2 linked regions of the Thermogemmata fonticola genome follow. The protein of the gene in region 2 binds, or shares a complex with, the protein of the main gene of each other region. Links are inferred from orthologs where the notes say so. Each region holds a gene or a part of one and is shown on either strand. Other genes may lie near its edges.

Evidence for each region. Proteins that work in one complex are often made in the same cells at the same time.
Region 1: the proteins of carB (region 2) and carA are in contact, whole or in part, in a solved structure (PDB 1KEE), measured with the Escherichia coli proteins. The link is inferred for Thermogemmata fonticola from one-to-one orthologs.

Annotation. Positions count from the first base shown.
Region 1 is NZ_JACEFB010000008.1:86,571-91,871, reverse strand. Bases 941-3,725 are described here. They hold carA (glutamine-hydrolyzing carbamoyl-phosphate synthase small subunit), read right to left. Parts: upstream 2,994-3,725; coding sequence 1,887-2,993; downstream 941-1,886. Other genes in these bases: H0921_RS11665 (Gfo/Idh/MocA family protein), read left to right, coding at 3,357-3,725; H0921_RS11675 (hypothetical protein), read left to right, coding at 941-948. Also shown: H0921_RS11680 (DUF1559 family PulG-like putative transporter), read right to left, coding at 1-554; more of H0921_RS11675, read left to right, coding at 730-940; more of H0921_RS11665, read left to right, coding at 3,726-4,067; H0921_RS11660 (hypothetical protein), read left to right, coding at 4,071-4,871; H0921_RS11655 (hypothetical protein), read left to right, coding at 4,890-5,301. UniProt on the Escherichia coli protein: Small subunit of the glutamine-dependent carbamoyl phosphate synthetase (CPSase).
Region 2 is NZ_JACEFB010000012.1:14,791-20,655, reverse strand. Bases 732-4,572 are described here. They hold carB (carbamoyl-phosphate synthase large subunit), read right to left. Parts: upstream 4,241-4,572; coding sequence 932-4,240; downstream 732-931. Also shown: H0921_RS13805 (lysophospholipid acyltransferase family protein), read left to right, coding at 1-645; H0921_RS13795 (Lpg1974 family pore-forming outer membrane protein), read right to left, coding at 4,585-5,817. UniProt on the Escherichia coli protein: Large subunit of the glutamine-dependent carbamoyl phosphate synthetase (CPSase).

The DNA.
Region 1 (5,301 bases), on a different replicon or contig from region 2:
GAGTTGACCCAGGCGATGCCATCCGTCGGTAAGCGAGAGTCGTAAAGGGTGCCCAAGGCCGTCCCGATATTCACGTGGTAGTTGGTCCCGGCATATGTGAAGTCTCTTCCCGTCGCCCCACCCCGCGTTCCTGAGCGGACGGTAAAGGTGTCCGGACTGCCGTCACTGGGGCAGCGGAACAGCGGCAATACAGTCTGCGCCGGTTCGATAAACTGCGGACGCAAGTCTCCGGGACAGCAGCCGATCGTCAAAGAAACATCGAAGGAAAGCATGTTTCGCAGATTCTCCTGCTCTACATACGGAAGCAGACGGGCCTGAATCGAGAAGTTCCCTGCATTACTCCCTTCCAAACTGTTGAAGGCAGGCAACACCTGGTGCGCACTCTCATAGTTATGAAGCGCTAGACCGAGTTGCTTGAGGTTGTTCTGACACTTCAGACGAGCTGCTGCCTCGCGGACTTTCTGCACAGCGGGGAGCAACAGTCCAATCAAGATAGCAATGACGGCAATCACTACCAGCAATTCAATAAGAGTAAAACCTTTGGTCGTTTTCATAGGTCTATCTCCATATAAATAGATCAACATAGTGATATACTATCATAAACATTCAATAATTATACAAAACATTTCTAGCTAAACTATGATCAACTTTGTGCCACTACAGCTTTGGGAAGCCAAGAACATTTCCTCGGCTCAACCCGCTGAGAGTAGCAATTCAACTCATGGGAGAATGCGGGAATATCCGCGGCACGCCCTGGTGGCCAAGGTGGCTGAGCAGAGTCAGACCGGACGGAATCGACACAAAGGAATACCGTCGAGTCCCGGTCTTGCTCTCCCCCTACTACCACCGCCCCGTGAGGTGGACACGAGGGATCAAATCTGGACCTACAAGACGATCCGCGGCAATGACAAAGGAAGCCAGAATCGCGGCGGAGGAGTGGGCGGCTGAGAGGTCAGAGAGATGGTTTGATCCGAATGCGGAACGATAGAGCCGTCGGGTTTGACTTCTGGCGGTGCAATTGCCGTCAGATGAGATACGAGGGCGGGGTCGAGCTGAAAAAGGCCCCCCAGGAGTTTACCGCTACACTTCTGAGCAAAGATTCCCAAGACCCAGCGCATGCGAGGCGTGTTGCCAACCCCTTGGGCTTCCTTCTGTTCGCAGCATTTCGTTGGAGTTTGACTCCGGCAGTGGGGACAGTCAGAGGCCGATTGGGAATTGCCTGCTCGTGTCTCATCATGAGGGGTCCATTTCTCGCCACAGCACGACATCGCCGCTTCGCTGACTTCGCAGCATTCCCTCAGTGCTTTCTGAGATGGGGCCGAAGCAGATTCGATCTCGGAGCAACAAGGTTTGGCCGTGAGCGTAGCTGCGGGTGATTTGGGGGCCTTGACCAACTGGTAGACATGTTCCGGCGGCTCGATACCGTTCGCTTCCGCCCAAGCCAGCTTTTCTTCGAGAGTGAAGCAACAGCAGTCGCCGCTCCAGCATTGCTCGGAACTGAGGCAGCCGCAAGGGCGCGATTGGCAGGGATAGGGGACGCCGTCGGTCGGCTTTCTCAAGCCTGAAGCCGGCAGGGGAAACCCGAAGGTAGCCATCAGGTGGCTGACTAAGGTCAGCGTCACGATGACATGGCGTAGGCAAAGATGAGGAATGTGCCAGGAGCCAATTCGCATTACCGAACTCGCTCATCCTCAAAAGCGCCCATTTTACTCCGTGGGATTGTAGGGGACGATGTCAGTCTCGGCCACTTGGCCTCGGCTGGGTGCTAAGCTCGAGAATGGGCGTGATGCATCCTTCGAGAATTTCGGATTGAGGAGTAATTGGATGCCAGATCGAGGGGTCAAACTGAGGTCGAAGTAGGTTTTTGGGAGTCAAGGAAACCGAGGTTATCCCATGAGGCGGCGGAACTCCTCGAACAGGTAGCTGGAGTCGTGGGGTCCCGCGGAGGCTTCGGGGTGATATTGCACACTCAACAGCGGCAGGCGCTTGTGGCGGATGCCTTCGAGGGTGCGGTCGTTCAGATTGACGTGGGTGATGTCGACATCGCTGGGCAGGGTACGGGGATCGACGGCGAAGCCATGATTTTGCGTCGTGATCTCGACATGGCCGGTGCGTTCGTTGCGGACGGGGTGGTTCGCTCCGCGGTGGCCGAACTTGAGCTTGAAGGTTTTGGCTCCCAGCGCCAGGCAGAGGAGTTGATGCCCCAGGCAGATGCCGAACATCGGGCGCTTGCCCACGAGCTGGCGGATGGTGTCGATGGCGTAAGTGACGGCGGCGGGATCGCCGGGACCGTTGGACAGGAAGATACCGTCGGGATGGAGGCGGAGGATCTCTTCGGCGGAAAAGGTGGCGGGAACAACTGTCACCCGGCAGCCGACTTGGGTGAGCAAGCGGAGGATGTTCCACTTCATGCCGTAGTCGATAGCGACGACATGTTTTTCTGGAGGCCGAGGGGGCAGAATGTGGCGGGCGAGCAAACCGGGGCGTTCCTGCCAGGTGTAGGGTTCCCGCGGTGTCACGGCTCGGACCAGGTCCTGGCCTGCCATCGGGGGTAAGGCGCGGGCTTTGGCCACCAGGGATTGGTCATCGAGGTCTTGGCACGAAATCACGCCGTTCATGGCTCCCCGCAGCCGCAGCCGCCGGACCAAGGCGCGGGTGTCGATGCCGGCGATTCCCACCACCCCCGCTGTCTTGAGGTAGGTATCCAGATCGCTCTGGCTGCGGTAATTGCTCGGAGTGGCTGTCAGGTCCCGCACGACGAAACCGGCCACCTGCACGCGGGCCGACTCCCGGTCCTCCGCATTGACCCCGTAATTGCCGATGTGGGGATACGTCATGGTGACGATCTGACCTGCGTAAGAGGGATCGGTCAGAATCTCCTGGTATCCCATCATCGAGGTGTTGAAGACGACTTCGCCACCGGCTTCGCCGGGAGCGCCGAAGGCTTCGCCGGTGTAGATGGTCCCATCTTCTAGCGCCAGTTTCGCCTGCATGGATCGATCAACTCGTGAATCAGGGCCTCGAACTGTTACGCGATCCGCTCCTGCACGGTTCCGTTCGCTACCGCTTCCGTTCGCCGTCGGATATTTCCCACGCTCTATGGTAGGGAAAAAAACTCTGGCGGGGAGCGAATCGGTCCAGGCGATGTTGCAAAGGTTCCAAAAATCGTAAGATGGAGGAGAGGTGCAGGATGAAAGATTCGGAATCCGGAGGGAAGTGGAGGTGGCCGGTGCGGCGCGGAAGGGCAAGGGGATTGCGGGGGAAGGCCGAGCGTTTGGCCGGCGCGGCTGAGAGATGGGATTGGGGGAAGTGCCAGGAGAAACGGAACTGGGAGATGCGTGAGGGGGCCAGGTGACATGAATGGCGCAGTAGATCGGCGGGCATTTTTGGGATCGGCGGCGGTCTTATCGCTGTCGGCAGCCGGTTACAATCGGACGCTAGGGGCCAACGAGCGGTTGGGGGTGGCGTTTGTGGGCTGCGGCGGGCGTGCTCAGGCGCATATGGATGTGATCCAGCGTTTGGGTGCGTCCGGGGAAGCGGTGTCCGCCGTGGCCGTCTGCGATGTGTGGGATGGGCATGAGGAAGAATATACCACCACGTTCGGGGGGAAGTTGAGCCAGCGGCGGTATGCCCAGGGTTTGTATCCGGCGGCTCGTAAGTGCGGTTTGGACCCGGCCGACCGTCGGCACGTCACCAAGGATTACCGGCGCGTGCTGGAATTGCGGGAAGTGGATGTGGTGTGCATCGCCACGCCGGATCACTGGCATGCCCGCATGACCTTGGACGCCTTGGCCGCGGGCAAGGATGTGTTCGTGGAGCGCCCCATGACGCGCACTGCTGCGGAGGCAGCGGCGGTGTGGACGGCCTGGCGGCAATCTCAGCGTGTGGTCGTGGTCGGCGTGCAGAACCTGGCCGATCCCATCTGGGGACAAGCCTGGGACTATCTCCGGAGCGGGCAGTTGGGCCACGTGGTGCAAGGCCAGACCGGGGCTTTCCGCAACGACATCCGCGGGCAATGGCGGTTCTACCGTCTCGTGGAGTCGATGAATACCCGCACCATCGACTGAAACATGTTTCTGGGGCATCGTTTTGAGGTGGCCGGTCAGCCGCTCGGACCATCCCCCCGCCAGTTGCCGTTCGATCGGGCCACATTTGCCCAGTGGCGCTGCCGGCATGAATTGAGCGGCGGTCCGCTCAGCGAGTTGCTTTATGCCCCGGTGGCGCGGATGCTGGCGGCGATGGGCGTGCGCTTTCCCGCACGCGTGCAGGCGTCTGGTGGGATCTACCTGGAATACGACGGCCGGACCGTGCCGGATGTCGCCACTCTTGTAGCAGACTTTGAGGAAGGGTGCCAGCTCTTGGCTACCGCCACTACCTTGAGCAACTACCCGCTGGAAGAGGTGGTCCGCTGCCGCTTGGGGACCCTGAAGTTCCTCCGCGGCGCGCTGCACATCTTCCGGGACGATCCTTGCCGGGGCACCCGCTATCCCGCCCGGCTGGAATCGCCCCTGACCCCCCAGGAGCAGCTCAGCATCACGCCGCCGCCGAACGAAACGGAAGCCTTGTGGCGGCACTTTTTGAGCTGCGTGCGGGCGCGTCGGCAGAATACCTGGTGCTCGCCGGACCTGGGGGCGGCAGCCGCGGTGCTGGTGGCTCTGGCGGAACAAAGTCTTCAGCAAGGTACGGCTCTGGGCTGGGACGTTTCGCAGATGCAAGCCGTGCCCGTCGATGTGCAGTGGCTGGCCCGCTGGCGGCAGCGCAGCCTCCAACGGGGCCAACCTTCCCACATTCTCGGCTGGCAGGGCGGCGACCAGGGCTGCACTCTGCAACCGCCGGATTATCAACGTCTGGCCGCTCCACCCTCCGGGTGATTCGCAGGTGGCTCGCCAATGGCAGCCTCGAATCCACACAGGGAGTTGATGGAACTGCTGGTGCAATGGGCAGCGTGGCCCGCTGCGGCCCGGTCCCGCTCGCTGGATGTCGCAGTCCGCCTGCTGGCTGATGAACGGATCGCCTGGAATGTCCGCCGGCAGGCAGCCGCCCGGTTGCTCCGGCTGGTTCCGGACCGCCGGCGCTATGTCCGTCCCCTGGTGCGAGCGCTGACGCGGGGTCTGCCGCGGCGCCAGGTCTGGGAATGCCTGCGCTGGCTGCAAGAGGAGGTGCCCCGCTGCGAAGCCCTGGACCGCTGCGTGGCCCGCTGGGAGCGCCGACGCCGCTGGCGCTGCCCCCGCTGCCCCCTACGCCTTCCCTTGGCCGATTTCGCCCGACATCTCTGGTCCGACCACGGCCTGATCATTGACG
Region 2 (5,865 bases):
CCCCGCCTCTGGTACAACACCGCCTACTGGGCCATGTGGACCGCCTTCACCCTCGCCTACAGCTTCCGCCGCCGCGGCTGGCACCACCTCCCCCGCACGGGACCGGTCCTCATCATCGCCAATCACCAATCCATGCTTGATCCCATCCTCGTTGGCCTGGCCGCCCGCCGCTACCTCTCCTTCCTCGCTCGTCACACCCTCTTCCAGCAACCGCTTCTCGCACCCCTCATCCGTTCCCTCAACGCCATTCCCATCGACCGCTCCTTGGGCAAGGAAGGTATCCAAACCGTCCTGCACGCCCTGGAAGAGGGACATGCCGTCGTGATGTTCCCGGAAGGAGAACGTTCGCACACGGGCCAGGTTCAGCCTCTCAAGCCGGGGGTTTCGCTTTTGATCCGTCGCGTCCGTTGCCCGATTGTGCCGGTGGGTATTGCCGGAGCGTTTGCTGCCTGGAACCGCTTCCGCCGCTGGCCCCGCTTGGCTCCCCTCTTTGCACCACCGACCGATGCCACCCTTGCCGTCTCCGTCGGTCCGCCCCTCGACCCCTGCCGCTACCTCGACATGCCCCGCGCCGAAATGCTCGAAGAACTCCGCCAGGCCATCATCCAGCAGGTCGCCCTCGCCGAACGCCTCCGCAGGAAGTGAACCTCCGCTGGACTGTCCCCCTTGGACTGATCTTGTGTACTAATGTAAACATGAACCATAAAACGGAAAAAGTCAAATCGCGTCGGCAATTTTTTAGCCAACTCCCAACCCACCAACGCCGCAAGGCTCTGGCACACCTGGAGTTACAACTAGTCCGGAGGGCAAAAAAATTGTCCATTTTTTCGGCCACGGGTCAGGCGGTAGCGCGGGGAGGAAAAAAGGGACCCATCACGGGGCAACCGACTAGGGCGGGTGTGATGGCTTCCGTGGAATGCGAAGGGGAGGATCAACGGCGTGAGGTGGGGAAGCGATCCTGCAAGGCGGTGACGGTCAGCTCGGAATGCTGGAGCGCCCGGCAAGCATCGGCGGCGGCCTGGGCGGCGGCCAGCGTGGTGATGCAGGTGACTCCAAGGGTGACCGCGGTGGCGCGGATTTTGCCTTCATCGGTCGCCCGGCCATGTCCGCTGGGGGTGTTGATGATCAGGGCGACCTGGCCGTTTTTCATCAGGTCGAGCAAGTTGGGCCGCCCTTCGGCGATTTTGGGGATTTCCTCAACCGTGATGCCGTGCGCCGCCAAGTGGCGGGCCGTGCCGCGCGTGGCGATGAGTTTGTAGCCCATCTCGGCGAACTGCTGGGCGATGGGAACAACCTCAGCTTTGTGGCGATCCGCGACGGAGATAAAGATGGTGCCCGATTTGGGCAAGGGGGAGTTAGCGGCGAGTTGGGACTTGGCAAAGGCCAGAGGGAACTGGTCGTCGATGCCCATGACTTCGCCGGTGGACTTCATTTCCGGTCCGAGGATGATATCGACACCGGGGAACTTGTTGAAGGGGAAGACACTTTCTTTGATGGAGTAGTGGGAGGGAACGATTTCCTTGTGGAGACCGAGTTCATCGAGGGTTTTGCCGACCATGACGAGGGCGGCCAGCCGGGCAAGGGGAAGGCCGATGGCCTTGGAGACAAAGGGGACGGTGCGGCTGGCACGGGGGTTGGCTTCCAGCACGTAGACCTGGGGCGGACCGCCAGGACTTGATCCATTGCGCAGTCCGGCGACGGCGAATTGGATATTCATCAGGCCGCGGACTTGGAGGGCTTGGGCCAGCAAGCGGGTTTGGCGTTCGATTTCGGCGACAATCTCCGGGGGCAAGCTGTGAGGCGGAAGAACACAGGCAGAGTCGCCGGAATGGATGCCCGCCTCCTCAATGTGCTGCATGACACCGGCAATGTAGGTCCGCTGGCCATCGGCAAGGCAATCCACATCGACTTCCACGGCATTGAGGAGGAACTGATCGATGAGCACCGGCCGTTCCGGAGTCAGGTCCGGTTCGATGCGGGTCATGTACTGGAGTAGCTCGTGTTCATCGTAGACGATGCGCATGTCGCGTCCGCCGAGGACGAAGCTGGGGCGCACCAGAACAGGGAAACCGATTTTCCGGGCGACGCGCAGGGCCTGGGCGGCATCGATGGCGGTCCCATTGGCCGGTTGCTGCAATCCGAGATCGTGGATAAGGCGGGCGAAGCGTTCACGGTTTTCGGCGATGTCAATGCTATCGACACTGGTGCCGATGATGGGCAGGCCGTGGAGTTCCAGCGTTTTGGCCAGGTTGAGTGGGGTTTGTCCGCCGAACTGCACGATGACGCCTTGAGGCCGCGTCCGCTCATAAATGTTGAGCACATCTTCGACCGTGAGAGGCTCGAAGAACAGCAGATCGGAGGTGTCGTAATCGGTGCTAACGGTTTCGGGGTTGGAATTGACCATGATGACTTCATAGCCAGCTTCGCGCAGGGCGAAGGCGGCCTGGACGCAGCAGTAGTCGAACTCGATCCCTTGGCCGATGCGATTGGGTCCGCCGCCAAGGATCATGATGCGCGGCTTGCCTGTAGGAGGCCGGACTTCATCCTCGCAGTGCTTCGACTGGTCCGCTTGGCGCACAGGCAACTCGTAAGTGGAGTAGTAGTAGGGGGTGTAGGCCTCAAATTCGGCGGCGCAGGTGTCCACGGACTTGAAGACCGGGAGAATGCCGTGACGTTGCCGCAAGGCGCGCACGTCGTTTTCCGAGCAATCCCAGAGGTGGGCCAGTTGGCGGTCCACGAAGCCGTGTTGCTTGGCTTCCCAAAGCAACTCCGGAGTGACCTCCTCCAGGGAGGAACATTGCCGCAAGCGCCGTTCTACCTCGACCAGTTGTTGAATCTGCCGAAGGAACCAGGGATCGATGTGGGTGAGCTGGTGGATGTCATCGACAGATAGGCCATCGAGCAAGGCATAGCGGATGTACCAGATGCGTTCGGCGTTGGGGCGGGCCAGTTTGCGGATGATTTCTTCGCGGTCAGGTTGGGAATCAGTGCCCCAGCGGTCTTTGCGATCGCAGCCGAGGCCGAAGCGCCCGACTTCCAAGCCGCGCAGGGCCTTCTGCAAGGATTCGGGAAAGGATCGGCCAATGGCCATGGTTTCCCCGACCGACTTCATTTGGGTGGTGAGGGTCGGATCAGCTTCGGGGAACTTTTCAAAGGCGAAGCGCGGCACTTTGGTGACGACGTAGTCGATGGTCGGCTCGAAGGAGGCGGGGGTTTCGCGGGTAATGTCGTTGCGAAGTTCGTCGAGGGTGTAGCCGATGGCCAGTTTGGCGGCGATTTTGGCGATGGGGAAGCCGGTGGCTTTGGAGGCCAAAGCACTGGAGCGGCTGACCCGCGGATTCATTTCGATGGCCACCATGCGCCCGTCTTTGGGATTGACGGCAAACTGGATGTTGGAGCCGCCGGTTTCCACGCCGATTTCCCGGATGATGGCGATGGCGGCGTCCCGCATGCGCTGGTACTCTTTGTCCGTGAGGGTTTGAGCCGGGGCGACGGTGATGCTGTCGCCGGTGTGCACTCCCATCGGGTCGAGATTTTCGATGGAGCAGATGATGACGACGTTGTCCGCCCGATCCCGCATCACTTCCAGTTCGAATTCCTTCCAGCCGATGACGGACTCCTCAACCAGGACCTCGCCGACGGGGGACAGTTGCAAGCCGCGGTTGATTAACTCGACGAACTCCTCGCGGTTGTAGGCGATTCCGCCGCCGGTGCCGCCGAGGGTGAAGCTGGGGCGCAAGACACAAGGCAAGCCAATGGTATCCAGGATGTCGATCGCCTCCGCGAGGGACCGGACCACGCCGCTGCGGGGCACTTCCAGGCCCAATTTCAGCATGGCATCCTTGAACTTCTGGCGGTCCTCGGCTTTGTCGATCACTTCGGCTTTGGCCCCGATCATCTCCACGCCATAGCGTTCCAGGACGCCGTGGCGCACCAGGTCCATCGCGGTATTCAGGGCCGTCTGGCCGCCCAAGGTGGGGAGCAGAGCGTCAGGCCGTTCCGCGGCGATGATCTTTTCGACGATCGGCCACTTGATCGGTTCGATATAAGTACGGTCGGCGGTTTCCGGGTCCGTCATGATGGTCGCCGGATTGGAATTGACCAGCACGACGGTGTAGCCTTCCTCTCGCAGAGCTTTGCAGGCTTGCGTTCCAGAATAATCGAACTCGCAGGCCTGACCGATGACAATGGGTCCTGAACCAATGACCAGGATTTTGCGGAGATCGGTACGCTTCGGCATCGTTGGTAAGTATCGTCACAACCCGGCCAGGTCCGCTCCACGGCGTGCGGAGACCACCCAGCACAAACCCCGCTTAGCTTATGAATTCCCCTGACCATCACCAAGGGGGCAACTGGCCAACGGCCCGCTGCGCTCGTGCCGGGTAGGGTCCGATTGCTCTGGAACGGTCGCTTTCACCTCCTGCTTCGTCCTGCAATGGACCGAGAATTCCGAGATGTTTCCAGACAGGAAAAAGGGATTTCGCCTTGACAGAGGATTGCCGTGACAAAGGGAGAACTCCCGGCACGTGGGGTCGCACCGGGAGGTTCGAGGCGATGCGGAACTGAGGCCCACGTGAGATCAGATCAGAAGAAGAAGCCGATGCCAGCATTGAAGCCGTGGATCAGGCGGAACTCCTTGACCTTGTAGCTGGGATCGATGTTGCCGTAGTTGAAACCGACGGGTTCGTTCATGTGCAAGGTATTGAAGAACATCAGGGCCTGATAGCCGACACGGATCTGGACGCCTTCCACCGGATACCACCAGAAGTTGACGGCAGCATTGACGTTGGGGACGATGCGGAACTCCTCGCGTCCAAATTTGGATTGGGTGGCGATGTCGGCGGGGACGTTCTCGCCAAGCTGGTACTTGGCCCGCATCTTGGCCACCTCGAAGAGCATGGCCCCCGTCAGATCGGTGCTCAAGGAGAACTGGTTGAGGATGAAGATTTCATGGCCGACGCCGATGAACGGACCGTACATCCGTTGGGAGAGAGTATTGGTATAGCGGGCGGTATCCTGGGGCCGGACGTTGCCGTTGATGTCATAGCTGAAGGTCCACCATTGGAAGCGCTCGAAGATCCAAGCGAAGCGGCCGCCCGCGGTGCCGTAGAGTCGGCTATAATCCGTCTCCAGCATCGGGATGCGGTAGCCCGCGTTCATTTCCTGATAGCGCTGGACAATGCGAATGTCCATTGTCGAGGCGGCGTTCCAGATACCGTAGATTTGGTAGTCCCCGAATCCCTGGACCTTCTGGGCCGGGCCGGCGAAGTTCGGCGGGAAGTTGAAGACCGGAGCGGAGAGGAAGGTATCCGCTAGTCCGGGCGGCCCACGGAAAAGCGGCGGAACCAGGGTTGCTCCTAACGAGGCATGGGCTTCGACCAATTGCATGTAGTTGAAGAACAGGCGCATGCCGTTGTCGAAGCGATAGCCGATTTCGACGTTGAAACCGGGTTGATAGGTCTGGCGGCTGAAGTCCCGGGTGTTGAGGGCTTCCGTGCCGCTGCCGACGAAGGTGCCGGGGATGCCGGTCAGGACGCCAGCCGAGTCGAAGAACCCACGGACGGCGATGGTTTGCGAGCCGAAATCGCGGGTTTGGGTCAACATGACGAACTCGGCGGCGGTGTAGAAGCCGGAATCGCCAGCTCGTCCTGTGGGCAAGCGATAGATGGGGTCGGTGTTGAGCGGCACTTGGAATCCGCCGTCGGAGCCATCCGTCAGGGCCGGTGTGCCGACCACATGCTGGGCCAGACTTTGGGCGGGTGCAGCCAGCACCGTCACAGCCGCCACCAGTACTCCCCCGAAGTCGCGATACCTCATATCCCGCATCCCCCTTCACTGCATGGACTATCAGCCGGCGGCGAGTTC